3 regions of the Rhodoferax sp. GW821-FHT02C08 genome follow, and region 2 is predicted to be linked to each of the others. Evidence: predicted binding sites of a transcription regulator. Region 2 holds the regulator's gene; each other region holds the start of a gene.

Region 1 (6,139 bases), on a different contig from region 2:
TCACGCATAGAGACGAGTGCCATAGGGTGCTTCCAGAGAGTTAAGAATCAGGACAAGGCGGCCAATCGAGGCTGGTACGGATACCAATTTCTCCGTAACCGCTTGGTAACTCTGTTAATTTTAGCCTTGCCCCTGCGCCAAAGGATTCGCAAAACACGGGCCAACCCTGGCAAACACCCGATTTTTTCATTTTGAAACAACAGTTTTACAGCCGAACTAAACCGACTGGTGCCTGGAAACACAAACGCCCGCATGAAGCGGGCGTTGGACCGGGTTAAAAACCCGGCGGCAGGGCGGGAGAGGTTTAGCCGACCTGGCAGATCTTCAGCATATTGGTGCCGCCAGGAGCACCCATGGGTTCGCCGCAAGTAATGGCGTAAATGTCGCCGCGCTGTACGATGCCGCGCTGCGTCAAATGGCGTTCAGCCTGGCCCAACGCCGTGTCACGGTCGCTGCTGGCGTCCATCAGCAAAGGCAGCACATTGCGGTACAGGCACATCTTGCGCTGGGTGGCCAAGCGCGGCGTCAGGGCATAGATAGGCACGTGGATACTGTGGCGGCTCATCCACAAGGCGGTAGAGCCGCTATCGGTCATGGCCACAATCGCCTTTGCACCCAGATGCTGCGCGGTGAACAATGCGCCCATGGCGATGGACTGGTCGATGCGTTCAAAAATCTTGCCCTTGAAGTCGGCTTCCAGCTCGCCATATTCGGCCTTTTCGGCTTCGTGGCAGATATTGGCCATCTCCAGCACGGTTTCCAGCGGGAATTTGCCGGCAGCGGTTTCCGCGCTAAGCATCACCGCATCGGTGCCGTCCAGCACAGCATTGGCCACATCGCTGACCTCGGCACGGGTGGGCACGGGGTTGGTGATCATGCTTTCCATCATCTGGGTGGCGGTAATCACCACCTTGTCGCTGGCACGTGCCATACGGATCATGCGTTTTTGCAGCGCTGGCACGGCGGCATTGCCCACTTCCACAGCCAAGTCACCGCGCGCCACCATGATGCCGTCGCTGGCATCCAGAATCGATTGCAGCAGCGGAATGGCTTCAGCTCGCTCAATCTTGGCAATCATGCCGGGTTTGTGGCGGTATTCGGCAGCAGCCACATTGCACAACTGGCGCGCCATTTCCATGTCGGTCGCATTCTTGGGGAAGCTGACGGCCACGTAATCGGCCTGGAAAGACATCGCGGTCTTGATGTCTTCCATGTCCTTGGAAGTCAGCGCCGGCGCGGTTAATCCGCCGCCCTTTTTATTGATGCCCTTGTTGTTGGACAACTCACCCCCGAGGTTCACCACCGTGTGCACGGCTTCACCGCGCACAAACTCCACGGTCATGACAATCAGACCGTCGTTCAGCAGCAGTACATCGCCAGACTTCACCTCGCGTGGCAACTCTTTGTAGTCCAGGCCTACGCCATTGATGTCACCGGGCTCGGCGCGCGCAGCGTCCAGCACGAATTTCTGACCGGGCTCCAGCATCACCTTGCCTTCGGCGAACTTGGCAACGCGGATCTTTGGACCTTGCAGGTCGGCCATGATGGCCACCTCCACGCCTGCGCGCTTGGCGGCTTCACGCACCATCATGGCGCGATCGATATGGTCTTGTGCCTTGCCATGGCTGAAATTCAGCCGCACAACGTTCACGCCTGCACGGATCAGTTGCTCCAGTATTTCCGGGCTGTTCGAGGCTGGGCCCAAGGTGGCAACGATTTTGGTAGCAAGGCGGGGCATGGGATAAGTCTCCGGATATGTAATTTAGTTTCGATTTTTACATGAAACAAGTTACCAAAAGGTTACAGCCTGAGCCCCCGTCAGCGGGCACTCAGCTATTGCCATTCGGCTCGCTCAAATTGGGCGCATCAACTCTATTGCACACAGTATTGATCCTGGTCAGAGGCATTTCACCCCGCGCGGTTAGCATCATGGCACGCAACTTTTGCGTGTGCCGCCGCCACTGCGTGCCGCGTGTAGATTCCTGACCCGTGTTTTCCCTATGACCTCTTCCATCCACAGTACGCCCCTCCTTCCGAGTCCGCTCCCTCCGGGCGAGCCACTGCCGCACCGCAAAGTCATACGCTCCTGGCTGATTCCACTGTCCCAGCGTACAACCCTGAGGGCCTTGTTCCTGCTCGCGCTGGACTACGCCTTGCTCGCGGTGGCACTCAGTGCCACCGTGCTGCTGGCATCGCCCTGGCTGAAGCTGCTGTGCGGTCTGGCAGCAGGTTTCGTGATTGGGCGTCTGTTCATCATCGGCCACGATGGCTGCCACCAGAGCCTGACACCCCACCGCCGCCTGAACAAATGGCTGGGGCGCATTGCCTTCCTGCCGTCGCTGACGGCCTATAGCTTGTGGGATGTAGGCCACAACGTGGTGCACCATGGCTTCACCAACCTCAAGGGCGTGGACTTCGTCTGGGCGCCGCTGACACCCGAGGAATACCAGGCCTTGTCGCCCCGGCAGCGCTTCATGCAGCGCATCTACCGCAGCGGCTGGGCACCGGGCCTCTACTACATCGTGGAGATATGGTGGCGCCGCATGTTCTTTCCCAGCAAGTCCAGCATGGGTACGCAGCGCCCCATCTTCACCTGGGATTGCGTGCTGATTTCCAGCTTTGGACTGCTGTGGCTGGCAGCCATTGCCACGGCCGCATTGGTGACGCAGCAATCACTGGCCCTGCTCATCGCCACCGGCTTTGTCGTGCCACTGCTGTTCTGGTTCTCCATGATCGGCTTTGTGGTCTATGTGCACCATACCCACACCAAAGTGTCTTGGCATGGCGACCGCGCCACCTGGGCCAAGGCACAGCCTTTCGTATCGACCACGGTGCACCTCACCTTCTCGTTCCAAATTGGCGCACTGATGCACCACATCATGGAGCACACGGCCCACCACGTGGACATGAGCATTCCGCTGTACCGTTTGAAAGAAGCCCAGAGAACGCTGGAAGAGCTGCTGCCGGGACGCATCATCATCCAGGCGTTCTCCTGGCGCTGGTACTTTCAAACCGCCCGCAGCTGCAAGCTATATGACCTGACGCGCAATTGCTGGACCGATTTTGCCGGCAACTCCACCAGCACCCCACGCCACGCTCTCACCTGAATGGGCCCACATTTGATATAGCGCAAGCAGGGCCCGCAGCCATTTTGACCGGGCGCAAAGTGGCCAGCGATAACCTCTTTTGTAATCAGGGCTGGGAATATCCCCGCTACCGTGATCGAAAGAAAATCATGAAAAAAACCCTGCTTGCTGCCGCCCTGTGTGCCATGGTTTCGGCCTCGGCTTTCGCCCAATCCGCAACCGAAGGACCTTGGCTGGTACGTGCACGTGCCGTGTACCTTCAAAGCAGCAATGGCGACAACACACCGCTCTCGCTAAGCATCAATGACAAATGGCTGCCCGAAGTAGACATCAGCTACTTCTTCACACCCCAGATAGCCGCCGAGCTGGTGCTGACTGTTCCACAAAAACAAACCCTGAGTGCCGGCAACACCGCGATTGGCAGCTTCAAGCACCTGCCGCCCACCCTGACGCTGCAGTACCACTTCAACACCGCAGGCTTCAAACCTTATGTGGGTGCGGGCCTCAACTACACCCGCATCAGCGCAGTCAATCTTCCAGCCGGCGTCGATGTGGATCGCAACAGCTTTGGCCCCGTGCTGCAAGCGGGTATGGACATCCCGCTGGCCAAAAATATGTATTTGAATTTTGACGTGAAAAAGGTCTACATTCGCACCGATGTGAGTGCCGGCGGCGCCAAGCTAGGCACTTTCAAAATTGATCCGGTTCTGTACGGTGTCGGCCTGGGCTGGCGCTTCTAAGCCCCCATGAAAAAGCGCCTGTCAGGGCGCTTTTTTCTTGACAGAAAAGCCTGCCGCGCCGCAGCTCAATCCTCGGACTGCTCTGGCAAGGTCAATCGACCCGTGTGGTAGTCATAGCTGTAGACCTCGCCATAACGCCCCCATTCGATGGCCACCTCCAGCACGCGCTTGGCCTTGTCGGCCTCCATGAACTCCTCCAGCAGATCCAGAAAGCGCTTTTCGGTCAAGCTTCCAGAGGGCTCGTCTTCCAGGCTGCGCCGGATATGCGCCGCCAAAGGCACGTGGGTCAGCAACTGCTGGCCGAAAATTTCCTGCTTTTGGGCCTGGTCCGCCTCCACATAGTTGCGCCCCAGCGCGGTCAGCATGATGTCGCCCTTGTCCACATGGGCCAAACCCAGCATGCCCAAGGCCTCGTAGGTGGGGAACAGCTCTTCGTCGGCCAGCTCGGATTCCTCGGCCAACTGCGGCAAATCAGCATGACCGTCAAACGGTGTATCGGCCAGCAAGTCCAGCACCCCTTCGATGCGGGTAATGTCAGTTTCCGGCAAGCGATAGCCCAGATGCAAGGTGGTCGGCATGCCAGGCGCCACTTCTTGTGCCGGACGCATAGTCATCAGGCCATAAACCTCGTCGATCAAGGCTCGGACTTCGACCCCGTCCACATCGCGCGGGCGCGGCAAATCAATTTTCACCTCGACACGGATACGGCCCGGGTCGCTGGACAGGATGATGACGCGGTCGGCCATCATCACAGCCTCTTCGATATTGTGCGAAACGATCAAAATGCCCTTGGTCGGGATCTTGTCGCCGTCCCACAGCTCCAGCATGTCGTTGCGCAGGGTCTCGCCGGTCAATACATCCAGGGCAGAAAAGGCTTCGTCCATCAAAAGTATGTCGGGGTTGGTCACCAGCGCGCGCGCAATCCCCACGCGCTGCTTCATGCCGCCAGACAGCTCGCGCGGCAAGGCACCACCAAAACCGGCCAGGCCGATCATTTCCAGCACCGCATCGGCACGCTTTGCACGTTCGTCGGGCGCCACGCCCTGGGCCTCCAAACCCAGCTCCACGTTCTGCTGCACCGTCAGCCAGGGAAACAGTGCAAACGACTGAAAAACCATGGCGATGCCCGCCACCGGGCCATAAATAGGCTTCTGGCGGTAGCTGACCTGGCCGTGGTCGGCCGGAATCAGGCCGGCCATGATGCGCAGCAGAGTCGATTTTCCCGAGCCGGATTTGCCGAGCAAGGCGACAATTTCGCCCTCGGCCAGCTGGAAATCCACCCTGTCCAGTACCGTGCGGGCCGTACCGTCGGCAGCCTGGAATGACTTGGCGACACCGCCCAGTTCAATGAGTAGGTTCTTGCCCATCTTGGCTCCTCAGCGGCTGCGGTCTTCGGCCAGCAAGTACAGCTTGCGCCAGAAGAAGCGGTTTAAAAACATCACAAAAATACACATCACACCAATACCCAGCGCAATGCGGTGGAAGTCGCCGGCATCGGTCATTTGCTTGATATAGCTGCCCAGGCCATCGGCTACCAGCGTGGTCTTGCCCCAGGTGACGTACTCGGCCACGATGCTGGCATTCCAGGAGCCACCACTGGCGGTAATGGCACCCGTAAGGTAGCTGGGGAACACTGCGGGCAGGTAGATGCGCTTCCACTTCAGCCAGCCCTTGACGCCCAGGTTGTCTGCCGCCAACCGCAGCTCGTTGGGAATGGTTGCCGCGCCGGCCACCACGTTGAACAGGATGTACCACTGGGTACCAAACACCATCAAGGGGCTGAGCCAGATATTCGGGTTCAAGCGCAGCGTCACCAGTACGAACACCACCAGTGGGAACATCAGGTTCACCGGAAATGCCGCCAAAAACTGCGCCACCGCCTGCACCCGCTGCGAATACTGGGGCCGCAAACCGATCCACACGGCGACTGGCACCCATACGACGGAAGCCAAAGCGATCAACAGCATGACCCGCAACAAGGTAATGCAGCCCAAGACCACCACATGGCCGGCCTCGCCCCAACCCACATCGCTGTGCACAAACACCACCAGACGGTACACCGCTAGCAAGGCAACCAGCAGCAACACGCCATCCCAAATACGCGGCCACAGCGGGTTCTGGACCCGAGGCCGCGCATCAACCGCCGTGCCATCGTGGCGCACACTGAACCAGCCCAGCGCACGGCGCAGCAAGCTCCAGCCTGCGGCGCTCAGCGCGCTCATCCAGCGGCTGCGGCGCATCCAGTCCAGCAGCCAGGATTGCTGCGCGGTGTCGCCTTGAGATTCTTCAAAGCGGAACTTGTCGGCCCAGGCC
Region 2 (6,139 bases):
GGTCGGTATGCATCGCGGCCATCTCGGTCGCCAGCATTGCCGCCTGCCTGCTGCTGCTTTGGATCACGGCCCGTAAAAAGGTGCCGTTCCAGAGCGACAACACCACCGGCCATGTGTGGGACGGTGACCTGCGCGAGATGAACAACCCCTTGCCACGCTGGTGGGTGGGCTTGTTCGTCTTGACCATCGTGTTCTCAGTCGGCTACCTGGCCTTCTACCCTGGCCTGGGCAACTTTGCCGGCAAGCTGGGTTGGACTTCGGCCAACGAATACAGCGACGAAGTGAAGACCGCAGATGCGGCGCTGCAGCCCCTGTATGCCGATTTTGTGGCTCTGCCGCCCGAGCAACTGGCGGGCCGCGCGCCCGCCATGGCGATTGGCGAGCGCCTGTTCATGAACAACTGCGCCCAGTGCCACGGCTCGGACGCCCGTGGCAGCAAAGGCTTCCCCAACCTGACCGATGCCGACTGGCTGCACGGTGGTACGCCGGACAAGATCAAGGAAACCATCACCCATGGCCGCATCGGCCAAATGCCCCCGATGGCCGCCGCAGTGGGCACGCCGGACGACGTGAAGAACGTGGCCAACTATGTGCTGAGCCTGTCGGGTAGCCCGCATGACTCGGTGCGCGCCGGTCTGGGCAAGGCCAAGTTTGGTGTCTGCGCGGCCTGCCACGGGGTGGGCGGCAAGGGCAACCAGGCGCTGGGCGCCCCGAATCTGTCGGACGACATCTGGCTGCACGGTTGGGGCGAGGCCGCCATCATGGAGATGGTCAATAAGGGCAAGATCAACCAGATGCCGGCCCAGCAAGGCAAGCTGACCGAGGCCCAGATCCATGTGTTGACGGCTTACATCTGGGGCATGTCCAACAAGCCCGTGGCCAGCAAGTAGGAGCATGGTGTGAACACCGCCGCGCCCCGCAAGACCATCCCCATCGTGCCTGTGCCTGGAGCAGATGCCGATGAGGTGATGGTGTCGCTGTACGCGGCCAGCAAGAAGATCTACCCACGTTCAGTGCAGGGCCTGTTTGCGCGCTGGCGCTGGGCCATGGTGTTGCTGACGCAACTGGTGTTCTACGGCCTGCCCTGGCTGCAATGGGGCCAGCGCCAGGCGGTACTGTTTGACCTGGAGGCTCGCCGCTTCTACATCTTTTCACTGGTGTTGTACCCGCAGGATTTCATCTACCTGACCGGGCTGCTGGTGGTGTCTGCGCTGTCCCTGTTTCTGTTCACCGCCGTGGCAGGGCGCCTATGGTGTGGCTTTGCCTGCCCGCAGACGGTGTACAGCGAAATCTTCATGTGGATAGAGCGCCATATCGAGGGCGACCGCGCCGCCCGCATGCGGCTGGACGGTGCGCCTATGTCGGGCCACAAGCTGGCCCGCAAGTCGGCCAAGCACGCCGCCTGGCTGCTGCTGTCCCTCTGGACCGGTTTTACCTTCGTCTCGTATTTCACGCCCACCTATGCGCTGCTGCAGGAGTCTTTGAGCGGCAGCTTTGGCTCGTGGGAAGTGTTCTGGGGCCTGTTCTACAGCTTTGCCACCTATGGCAACGCCGGCTTCATGCGCGAGCAGGTCTGCAAATACATGTGCCCGTATGCGCGCTTCCAGAGCGCCATGTTCGACAAGGACACGCTGATCGTCAGCTACGACACCACCCGTGGCGAGCCCCGGGGCTCGCGTTCGCGCAAGGCGGACCCCGCGGCCTTGGGCCTGGGCTCTTGCGTGGACTGCACGCTGTGCGTGCAGGTCTGCCCCACAGGTATCGATATCCGCGAGGGCTTGCAGTACGAATGCATAGGCTGCGCCGCCTGCGTGGATGTGTGCGACGGCGTGATGGACAAGATGGGCTATGCCCCAGGCCTGATCCGCTTTGCCACCCAGAACGGCATGGCCCAGGGCTGGTCGGGCCGGCAGATACTGCGGCGTGTGCTGCGGCCTCGGGTACTGGTCTACGGCACGGTGCTGCTGGTGTTGACGCTGGCGCTGCTAGGCAGCCTGTTGACGCGTACCCCGCTGAAGGTGGACGTGGTGCGTGACCGCGCGGCGCTATCGCGCATTGTGTCCGGTGGCCAGCTTGAAAACGTGTACCGCCTGCAGGTCATGAACGCCAGTGAAGTGCCGCAGCGCTACCACCTTACAGCCCATGGGCTGGACGGGCTTGTGCTGGCCTCGGACGAATGGGTGGACCTGGAGCCGGTAGCCTCGCGCTGGGTGGCGGTGCGCCTGCATATCCCTTATGGTTCTGTCGAACCGGGCTCTTACCCGGTATTCTTCGACATCCAGACCGCGGATGGAAGCACCAAGGTATCGGAAAAGTCCACGTTCTTTGTTCCCCGCTGACGATAACTCCAGGAGACTGCCATGCCCTCTCATGTATCTGCTACACCGGTGCCGCTGCCATGGTGGCGCTACGGCTATGTCTGGCTGGTGATTTCTGGCCCGCTGGCCGTGGTGGTGGCGGCCTTGGTCTCGGGCTGGATCGCCATCCGCCAGCAGGACCCGGTGCTGGCCCAGGACTACTACCGCCAGGGGCTGGAGATCAATAAGACCCTGGCCGCCCAGGGCCCGCTGGCACCGGCCGAGCAGGGGCGCAACCATGCTGCGTCGCCGCCCGGCTCGGTGCGTACCAAGTAGCCGGAGGGCACTATGCAAAGCTTTAGGGTGGTAGGTGTGGTCTGGCCCGCGTTCCTGGGCGCATGCATGCTGGAGATGCTGGTGTTTGCGGTGGTCGATCCCTACAGCCTGCAATGGCTGGGGCAGCCGCTGCCTTTGTCACGCCAGGGCGTGTACAGCCTGGCGTTCTTTGCGTTCTGGGCGGTGGCTGTGCTGGTGGGTTGCCTGACGCTGCTGGTGGGCCAGCCGGTGGCGGTGCCTAGAGACAGGGCTGAAGATTGACGATACGCTTGAGCGCTTCGGTGTCCAGGATGCGGATGTGGCGCTGCTTGACCTCGACCACGCCGTCTTCCACAAATTTGGAGAAGGTGCGGCTCACGGTTTCCAGCTTCAGGCCCAGGTAGCTGCCGATTTCCTCGCGCGTCATGCGCAGGATGAGTTCGGACTGTGAAAACCCGCGCGCATGCAGGCGCTGCACCAGGTTTAGCAAAAAGGCCGCCAGGCGTTCCTCGGCGCGCATGCTGCCCAGTAGCAGCATCACGCCGTGCTCGCGCACGATCTCACGGCTCATGATCTTGTGCACATGGCGCTGCAAGGAGTTGACTTCGCGCGAGAGCTCTTCAATGCGGTGGAAGGGCATTTCGCACACTTCGGCATCTTCCAGGGCCACCGCATCGCAGGTGTGGTGGTCGTTGACGATGCCGTCCAGGCCGATGATTTCGCCAGCCATTTGAAAGCCGGTAACCTGGTCGCGGCCATCTTCGGTGGTGACGGTGGTCTTGAAGAAGCCTGTACGGATGGCGTACAGCGCCTTGAAGGTTTCGCCGTTATGGAACAGCGCCGTGCCTCGCAGTACTTTTCGGCGTACTGCTACCAGGTCGTCAATGCGCTCTAGCTCTTCTTTGTTCAGGCCCAAGGGCATGCACAGCTCACGCAGGTTGCAGTTGGAGCAAGCGACTTTGATTGAGGTGGGGACCATGCGCAGAGTATGAACTTGATGGAGATCAATGGAGCTATTTGATGTATCTCATTGTCTCTGGTGCCATCTGCTGCGGTTTTGATCCACGTCAATGAAACAAGCGTGGCTTCGCGGCACATTCCAGTCATGCAACCTGACTGCCCGCCATGACCCGTGTTTTGCCCGAATTGTTACGCCGTTTTGATGTGCCTGGGCCGCGGTACACGTCCTATCCCACCGCCGACAGGTTTGTCGAGGCCTTTACCTGTGAGGACTATAGCCGGGCCCTGCAGCAACGCAACCAGGGGGCGGCAGCACTGAGCCTGCCCCTGTCGCTATACGTGCACATACCGTTTTGCGAGTCGCTTTGCTACTACTGCGCTTGCAACAAGATCATCACCAAGCGGCATGAGCGCGGAGCCGCCTATCTGCGCTATCTGGAGCGCGAAACCGCTCTGCACACCGCCCAGCTGGGCGAGCGGCGCAATGTCAGCCAACTGCACTTGGGCGGCGGCAGCCCTACTTTTTTGAGTGACGACGAGCTGGCCCAGCTGATGGCCATGTTGCGGCGCCATTTCGTGTTGGCCCCCGGCGGCGAATACTCTATTGAGGTGGACCCCCGCACCGTGGACGCCAAACGCCTGCAGGCCTTGGCCACCTTGGGCTTCAACCGGCTCAGCTTTGGGGTACAGGACTTTGATGCCGACGTGCAAAAAGCGGTGCACCGCATCCAGCCCGCGCAGCAAGTGTTCGAGCTGGTGGAGGTGGCCCGCACGCTGGGCTTTGAGTCCATCAATGTGGACCTGATCTACGGCTTGCCGCGGCAGACACCGGCATCTTTTGCACGCACGCTGGAGCAGGTGGTAGAGCTGCGGCCCGACCGCATTGCCCTGTACGCCTATGCCCATCTGCCCGAGCGCTTCAAGCCCCAACGCCGCATTCTGGGCGCTGAGCTGCCGGCGGCGGCCGACAAGCTGTCCATGCTGTCGCAGGCCTTCGACACCTTTTTGGAAGCCGGCTATGTGTACATCGGCATGGACCACTTCGCCTTGCCCAACGACGCGCTGGCCATCGCCCAGCGCCAGGGCCGGCTGCACCGCAACTTCCAGGGCTACAGCACCCAGCCCGACTGCGACCTGGTCGGCCTGGGCGTGTCGGCCATAGGCCGCATAGGCGCCACCTACAGCCAGAACGCCAAGACCCTGGAGGAGTACTGCGACCGTATCGACCAGGGCCAGCTACCGGTGGTGCGTGGCCTGGCGCTGAACCGCGACGACCTGGTGCGCCGCGCCATCATCATGGGCCTGATGTGCCAGGGCGAGGTGCAGTTCGAATCCATCGAGCTGGCATTTCTGGTGGATTTCAAAAAGACCTTCGCCGCCGAGCTGGCGGCTCTGCAGCCCTTGGTGGAGGCCGGCTTGGTGCAGCTGGAAGACAGCGGTATCCGCGTCACGGCCACTGGCTGGTTCCTGGTGCGCGCGGTGGCCATGGTGTTTGACCGCTACCTGCAGGCCGACCGCAACCGCGCCCGCTTCTCAAGAATCATTTGAACATGCAAACGGGCCTGGCCTGGACCGCACTGCTGATGGGCCTGGCCGGCGGTCCGCACTGCGCCGCCATGTGCGGCGCAGCCTGTGGCAGCCTGGGCCGTCTGGCCGGCGCGCAGCGGCCCTGGCTGGGCATGCTGCAGCTGCAGGCCGGGCGCCTGGTGGGCTACAGCCTGGCCGGTGCGCTGGCGGCCTGGGCGGCCGACAACCTGGCCTGGCTGGCTCGCCAGTCAACCGCGCTGCAGCCGCTGTGGACCCTGTTCCATGTGGCCGTGCTGGTCTGGGGCGGGACTTTGCTGGTTTTGGCACGCCAGCCGGTATGGGTAGACGGCATGGGCCGCAAGCTGTGGGCGCGCCTGCGGGCGAGCTCCGGCGGGTATGGCTGGGCCTTTGGCGTGGGCGCGGCCTGGGCCTTCATGCCTTGCGGCCTGCTGTATTCGGCCCTGTTGGTGGCGGCCTTGAGCGGCGGCCCGCTGGATGGCGCGCTATGCATGGCCTTGTTTGCCGCAGGCAGCGCCATCACTCTTATGGCCGGCCCCTGGCTGTGGCTGCGCCTGCAGGCCTGGCGCAGCCCAAAGCGCAAGGAATGGGGCATGCGCGCGGCAGGGGGCGCCCTGGTGGCCGTGGCCTTGTGGGCCGTGGTGCACGACATGGACCCGCGTGTGGCCGACTTTTGCCGCAGCCTGTGGTGAAATCCGGCGGATGAAAGCCAAATCCCATTTCTGGGCCGACCTGACCACGCGCGACTTCGCGCAGCTGGACCCGGCCCGCACCGTCGCCGTTTTGCCCGTGGCGGCCACCGAGCAGCATGGCCCGCACCTGCCCCTGAGTGTGGACACCACGCTGGTCGATGGCGTGGTGGCGGCTGCGCTGCCGCACCTGCCGGCCGATGCGTCGGTGCTATTTCTGCCAACCCAGCAGGTTGGCTTCAGCCCCGAGCACCAGCGCTTCCCCGGTACGCTGACTCTGTCGTCCGAAACCGTCATCCGTATCTGGACCGAGCTTGGCGCCTGCGTGGCGCG
Region 3 (6,139 bases), on a different contig from region 2:
CGCCCTGGTGTTTGTGCTCAGCTCTACCGGCATTGGCCTGCTGGCGTCCACCTTCACCAAGAGCCAGATCGCTGCGATATTTGTCACCATGATCGGCACCATCATCCCCTGCGTGCAGTTTGCGGGCCTGACGAATCCCGTGTCCTCACTCGAAGGCATGGGTGCGGTGGTTGGACACATCTATCCCGCCACGCACTTCTTGACGATCTGCCGCGGCGTGTTCAACAAGGCGCTGGATTTCTCCAACCTGGGTGCATCGTTCTGGCCTCTGCTGATCGCCGCCCCCGTGATCCTGCTCATGTCCATATGGCTGCTGAAAAAGCAGGCCCGCTGAATGCGCATCCCCAACATCTACCGCTTGGGCGTCAAGGAATTGTGGAGTCTGGTGCGCGACCCGATGATGCTGGTGCTGATCGCCTATACCTTCACCCTGTCGATCTATGTGGCGGCCACGGCCATGCCGGAGAGTCTGCACAACGCACCGATTGCCATCGTGGACGAAGACGGATCGCCGCTGTCGGCGCGCATCATTTCCAGCTTGTACCCCCCGCACTTCAAGCCCCCCACCATGGTGTCGCTAGCCGAAGTGGATGCGGGCATGGACAGTGGCCAATACACCTTTGTGCTGGACATTCCACCCAACTTCCAGCGTGATGTGCTGGCAGGCCGCACGCCCATCTTGCAGCTGAATGTGGATGCCACGCTAATGAGCCAGGCGTTTACCGGCAATGGCTACATCCAGCAGATCGTGACCAGCGAAATCAACGAATTTGTGCAACGCTACCGCAGCACTGCGGTAGCGCCGGTAGACCTGGTGCTGCACATGCGCTTCAACCCAAATCTGGAGCAAGCCTGGTTCGGCTCACTGATGGAGATCATCAACAACGTCACCATGCTGTCCATCATCCTCACCGGCGCTGCACTGATACGCGAGCGCGAACACGGCACGTTGGAGCATCTGCTGGTGATGCCGGTGACGCCCATCGAGATCATGCTGGCCAAGGTGTGGTCCATGGGTCTGGTGGTGCTGTTGGCTGCGCTAACAGCCTTGGTGTTTGTGGTGCAGGGCGCTTTAGGCGTGCCGATCGAAGGGTCGGTGGCGCTGTTCATGCTGGCGGCTGCGCTGCACCTGTTTGCCACGACATCCCTGGGTATCTTCTTGGCCACCCTGGCGCGCTCCATGCCGCAGTTCGGCATGCTGCTGGTATTGGTGCTGCTGCCGCTGCAGATGCTGTCGGGCGGGGCCACCCCGCGTGAAAGTATGCCGGCCCTGGTACAAAACGTGATGCTGGTGGCCCCCACCACCCACTTTGTGTCCGCTGGTCAGGCGATTTTGTACCGGGGCGCCGGCCTGGCGGTGGTATGGCCGCAGCTGCTGGCCATTCTGGTGATTGGCACTGTATTTTTCTTTGCCTCCCTGGCCCGCTTTCGCAAGACGATCAGCCAGATGGCCTGAGTGTGTCCCCAGGGGCTGCAATGGATGGCTTGACCTGCATCAACAACAGAAAACAAGCTGGCGTCAGACTAAACAGCACAGCAAAAATCTGAAGTGCTGCGGAAGCCTCGTGCGCGAACGACCTCAATCCAGCGAAAGCCCCTATGACAACTTCAATTGTTCGCAGCGCCCTGGCTGCCCTGCTGGTGGCGAGCGTCATCATCTCCGCTTGGTCGGCAGATTCCGCCAGGCCAACATAGTGGCGGACCGTATCCCGCCAAGCCTGAACACCACCGGCCTGACCCAGGCCGAAGCGCAACAGCGCCTGGCGCAAGACGGCCCCAATGCGCTGCCCACCTCCAGGCCGCGCAGCCTGTTGCGCCTGGTGGTTGATGTGGTACTGGAGCCCATGTTCCTGCTGCTGGTGGCCTGCGGCGCGCTCTACATGCTGCTGGGCGACCACCAGGAAGCACTGATGCTGCTGGGCTTTGTGTGCGTGGTGATGGGCATCAGCTTTGTGCAGCAGCGGCGCACCGAACGCTCGCTGGACGCGCTACGCGACCTGTCCAGCCCACTGGCGCTGGTGCTGCGTGGCGACCAGCCCCTGAAAATCTCAGCCTGCGACCTTGTCTGCGGCGACGCGGTGCTGCTGGACGAGGGCGACCGCGTGCCTGCCGATCTGCAACTGACCCACACCGCCAACCTCGCACTGGACGAATCCCTGCTCACCGGCGAATCCGTGCCGGTGCAGAAGCAGGCCGGTGGCGCTGCAGCAGCGCAGGCCTTCTCAGGCACGCTGGTCACGCAGGGCAGCGGGCAAGGCCTGGTGGTGGCCACCGGCGAACGCAGCACGCTGGGCCGCATAGGCAAGTCACTGGAAGGCATCGCCAGCGAGACCACGCCCATCCAGCAGGAAACCAAACACGTCGTCAAAGCCGTGGCCATCGTGGGTATTGCCCTGGCGGCTGCGCTGGCCGTGGCCTACGGCCTGCTGCGCGGCGACTGGCTGGGCGGGCTGCTGGCCGGACTGACGCTGTCCATGGCAGTGCTGCCCGAGGAACTGCCGGTGATCCTGACGCTATTCCTCGGCCTGGGCGCCTGGCGCCTATCGCGCCAGCAAGTGCTGGCCCGTAACATCCCCGCCGTGGAGCTGCTGGGCGCCACCACCGTGTTGTGTGTGGACAAGACCGGTACGCTCACGGCCAACCGCATGGCGGTACGGCGGCTGTGCGCCGGCGCAGAGACCTATGACAGCCTGCAGGCTGGCAATGCGCCGCTGGCCGAGGGCCTGCATGGCGTGCTGGAATATGCGGTGCTGGCCAGCCACCGCCGCGCCTTCGACCCCATGGAAACCGCGATCGTTGACGCAGGCGCGCGCCTGCTGGCGCATACCGAACACCTGCACGCCAACTGGACATTGGTGGACGACTACCCACTGTCGCCAGAAATGCTGGCCATGTCGCGTGTATGGCAGTCGCCCGATCTGCGCGAACGCATGATTGCAGCCAAGGGCGCGCCCGAGGCCATCGTGGACCTGTGCCACCTACCCGAGGCACAACGCCAGCAGATTGCCGCCCAGGTCGCCACCATGGCTGGCGACGGCCTGCGCGTACTGGGCGTGGCCAGTGCCATGTTCCCCGCCCAGCCCCTGCCAGACAACCAGCACGACTTCGACTTCGTATTCCTGGGCCTTGTGGCGCTGGAAGACCCGGTACGGCCCGATGTGCCCCAGGCCATCGCCGAATGCCACGCCGCCGGCATCCGCGTGGTGATGATGACCGGCGACCACCCGGCCACCGCCTTGTCCATCGCCCGCCAGGTCGGCCTGCCCAGCGGTGCAGCGCCCATGACCGGGCAGGAGCTCGCCGCCCTCAGCGACACGGAATTACAGGCCCGCCTGGCGAACACCAACGTGTTTTGCCGCGTGCAGCCCGAGCACAAGCTGAGGCTGGTGCAGGCCTTCCGCGCGCGCGGTGACGTGGTGGCGATGACCGGCGACGGCGTGAACGACGCGCCGGCCCTCAAGGCCGCCCACATCGGCGTGGCCATGGGCGCGCGCGGCACCGAGGTGGCCCGCCAGGCAGCCGACCTGGTGCTGCTGAACGACGACTTTGCCTCCATCGTCACCGCCGTGCGCTATGGCCGCCGCGTGTTTGCCAACCTGCGCAAGGCGATTGTGTTCGTGGTGGGTGTGCACCTGCCCATCGTCGGCCTGTCGCTGCTGCCCGTGCTGCTGAGCTGGCCCCTGCTGCTGATGCCGGTGCACATCTTGTTTCTGCAGCTGATCATCGACCCGGCCTGCTCGGTGGTGTTCGAGGCCGAGCCGCTGGAGGCTGACGCCATGGCCGTGCCACCGCGCCCGGCCAGCGCCCATTTGTTCGACCGCAGCGTGCTGCTGCGCGGCCTGTGGCAGGGCCTGGGCCTGCTGGTACTGCTGCTGGCCGTATATGCCACCTCCCGGATGCACTCAGAGGGCGTGGCCCGGGCCCTGGTGTTCAGCGTGCTGGTTTTGTCCAACCTGGGCCTGATCTACGCCAACCGCAGCTGGACCCGCCCCTCGTGGCGTAAGGACGCCGCACGCAACCGCTACTTTGGCTGGACCTGCGCCGCCACCGTGCTACTGCTGGGCGCGGTGCTCGGCTTCGCCCCGATCCGCCGCCTGTTTGCATTCGAGCAGCCCGCGCCGTGGATGCTGCTGGCCGCGCTGGGCCTGGCCGCCGCCAGCCTGCTGTGGTTCGAGGCGGTGAAGTGGGCCATGGGGCGGCAGATTGAGCTCCCTCCAACACCCCTCAAATCCTCCAACTGAATATGTCTACACCTTCACCGCAACCCATGGCATTCCTGGCCCATGCCACACGGCACCTGTTCTTCACCGGCAAGGGCGGTGTCGGCAAGACCTCGCTCTCCACCGCCGCCGCGCTGGCACTGGCCGATGCCGGCAAACATGTGTTGCTGGTCAGCACCGATGCGGCCTCTAACCTCGACGAGATGCTGGGTGTTGAACTGCGCAACACGCCGACGGTTGTGCCAGGCGCGCCCGGCCTGTGGGTCTTGAACATCGACCCCGACACGGCAGCAGAGGCCTACCGCCAGCGCGTATTGGCACAGATGGGCGTGGCGGCCAGCGTCGCCGAACTTGCCACCGTGCGCGAGCAGCTGTCTGGCGCCTGCACCACCGAAATAGCCTCTTTCGACGAGTTCGCCACGCTGCTGTCCGAGCACGATGCGCGCTTCGACCACATCGTGTTCGACACCGCACCCACCGGCCACACCCTGCGGCTGCTGAGCCTGCCCCAGGCCTGGAGCGGCTTCCTCGCAGGTAACGACCGAGGTGCCTCTTGCCTGGGCCCGCACTCGGGTTTGAAGATGCAGGAAGAACGCTTCAAGGCAGCGCTGGCGACGCTGAGCGATCCAAGGCAAACCACGGTGGTCCTGGTCACCCGGGCGGACAAGGGCGCCATCGCCGAGGCAGCCCGCAGCGCTGAAGAGCTGAAGGGGCTGGGCCTGCGCAACCAACGCCTGGCGATCAACGGTGTGTTCCATGCCAGACAACGCGACGATGCCGTCGCCAACGCCATCGAGGCGCTGGGCCTGCAGGCCTTGCAAGACATGCCCGCGTCCTTGCGCACCTTGCCCCAGGACACGATCCCGCTGCGCGCCTTTGACACCATTGGACTGCCCGCTCTGCGCGCCTTGCTGTCATCCGGGCAAGCACTGCCCATCGCGCCCCCGCCCTCGCCGATGGAACCCGCTACCGCTGGCCACGACCTGGCGGCATTGGCCGACGCGCTGGCCGCCACAGACCATGGCCTGGTGATGGTGATGGTGATGGGCAAAGGCGGCGTGGGCAAAACCACCATTGCCGCAGCACTTGCCCTCGGTTTGGTGCAGCGCGGCAAAACCGTGCACCTGAGCACCACCGACCCGGCCGCACACCTGGCCGGCACGCTTGGCGGTGCGCTGCTAGGCCTGCGCGTGGACCGCATCGACCCCAAGACGGAGACACAGCGCTATATCGACAAGGTCATGGCAGCCAAGTCGCCCGGACTGGACGCGCAGGAGCAAGCCCTGCTACTGGAAGACCTGCGCTCACCCTGCACCGAAGAGGTGGCCGTGTTCCATGCCTTCTCGCGCATAGTCAGCGAAGCACGCAGCGCCTTTGTGGTGCTGGATACCGCTCCCACCGGGCACTCCCTGCTGCTGATGGACGCCACCGGCGCCTACCACCGGCAGATGCTGCGCGAATTCGAGGGCAAAAATGCCGGCCACGTCGTGACGCCGCTGATGCGGCTACAAGACGGCAGCTACACCAAGATCATCCTGGTGACCTTGCCCGAAGCGACTCCGGTGTCGCAGGCCGCTGCGTTGCAGGACGATCTGCGCCGCGCCCACATCGAACCGTATGCCTGGGTACTCAACAAAAGCGTTCTGGCCGCCGGCACCCACGACCCATTGCTCGCGGCAAGGCTGGTGGGCGAACGCAAGCAGATAGAGCGCATGGCGGCTGGGCTGGCAAAGCGCAGCTTCGTGGTGCCATGGCTGAGCCAGCCGCCGATTGGCATCGCCCCGCTGAGCCGCATGGTGAGCAAGCGCATGGTGAGCAAGCCTTAGCTACCGGCTTACCGCATGGGCGCATGCCGCTGGAACACTGCATTCTTCCCCCCGTGCTGCCTGCGCCGTCAGACGGCCAGCGCGGTGCGCCGG

What was found. Region 2 encodes FNR, which switches genes on or off when oxygen is low (the NO sensors DNR and NnrR bind a similar motif). Its sites were predicted from a motif close to TTGATNNNNATCAA; they were not measured.
Region 1: AC07VY_RS03455 (fatty acid desaturase) is a predicted target of FNR. The motif match lies at 1,888-1,901, and genes of this name have one in related genera.
Region 3: AC07VY_RS01500 (cation-translocating P-type ATPase) is a predicted target of FNR. The motif match lies at 1,486-1,499, and genes of this name have one in related genera.

What each region holds. Positions count from the first base shown of each region.
Region 1 covers NZ_JBWKVR010000002.1:257,456-263,594, forward strand. Annotated here, with positions in the region: gene fba (class II fructose-bisphosphate aldolase) at 1-23, opposite strand, end outside; gene pyk (pyruvate kinase) at 305-1,738, opposite strand; gene AC07VY_RS03455 (fatty acid desaturase) at 2,001-3,107, shown strand; gene AC07VY_RS03460 (OmpW/AlkL family protein) at 3,236-3,826, shown strand; gene AC07VY_RS03465 (ABC transporter ATP-binding protein) at 3,892-5,193, opposite strand; gene AC07VY_RS03470 (ABC transporter permease) at 5,203-6,139, opposite strand, start outside.
Region 2 covers NZ_JBWKVR010000014.1:36,096-42,234, forward strand. Annotated here, with positions in the region: gene ccoP (cytochrome-c oxidase, cbb3-type subunit III) at 1-890, shown strand, start outside; gene ccoG (cytochrome c oxidase accessory protein CcoG) at 900-2,339, shown strand; gene AC07VY_RS17110 (FixH family protein) at 2,361-2,633, shown strand; gene AC07VY_RS17115 (hypothetical protein) at 2,646-2,894, shown strand; gene fnr (fumarate/nitrate reduction transcriptional regulator Fnr) at 2,872-3,591, opposite strand; gene hemN (oxygen-independent coproporphyrinogen III oxidase) at 3,738-5,120, shown strand; gene AC07VY_RS17130 (sulfite exporter TauE/SafE family protein) at 5,123-5,809, shown strand; gene AC07VY_RS17135 (creatininase family protein) at 5,820-6,139, shown strand, end outside.
Region 3 covers NZ_JBWKVR010000001.1:325,601-331,739, reverse strand. Annotated here, with positions in the region: gene rbbA (ribosome-associated ATPase/putative transporter RbbA) at 1-334, shown strand, start outside; gene AC07VY_RS01505 (ABC transporter permease) at 335-1,456, shown strand; gene AC07VY_RS01500 (cation-translocating P-type ATPase) at 1,695-4,241, shown strand; gene arsA (arsenical pump-driving ATPase) at 4,244-6,046, shown strand; gene AC07VY_RS01490 (MFS transporter) at 6,115-6,139, opposite strand, start outside.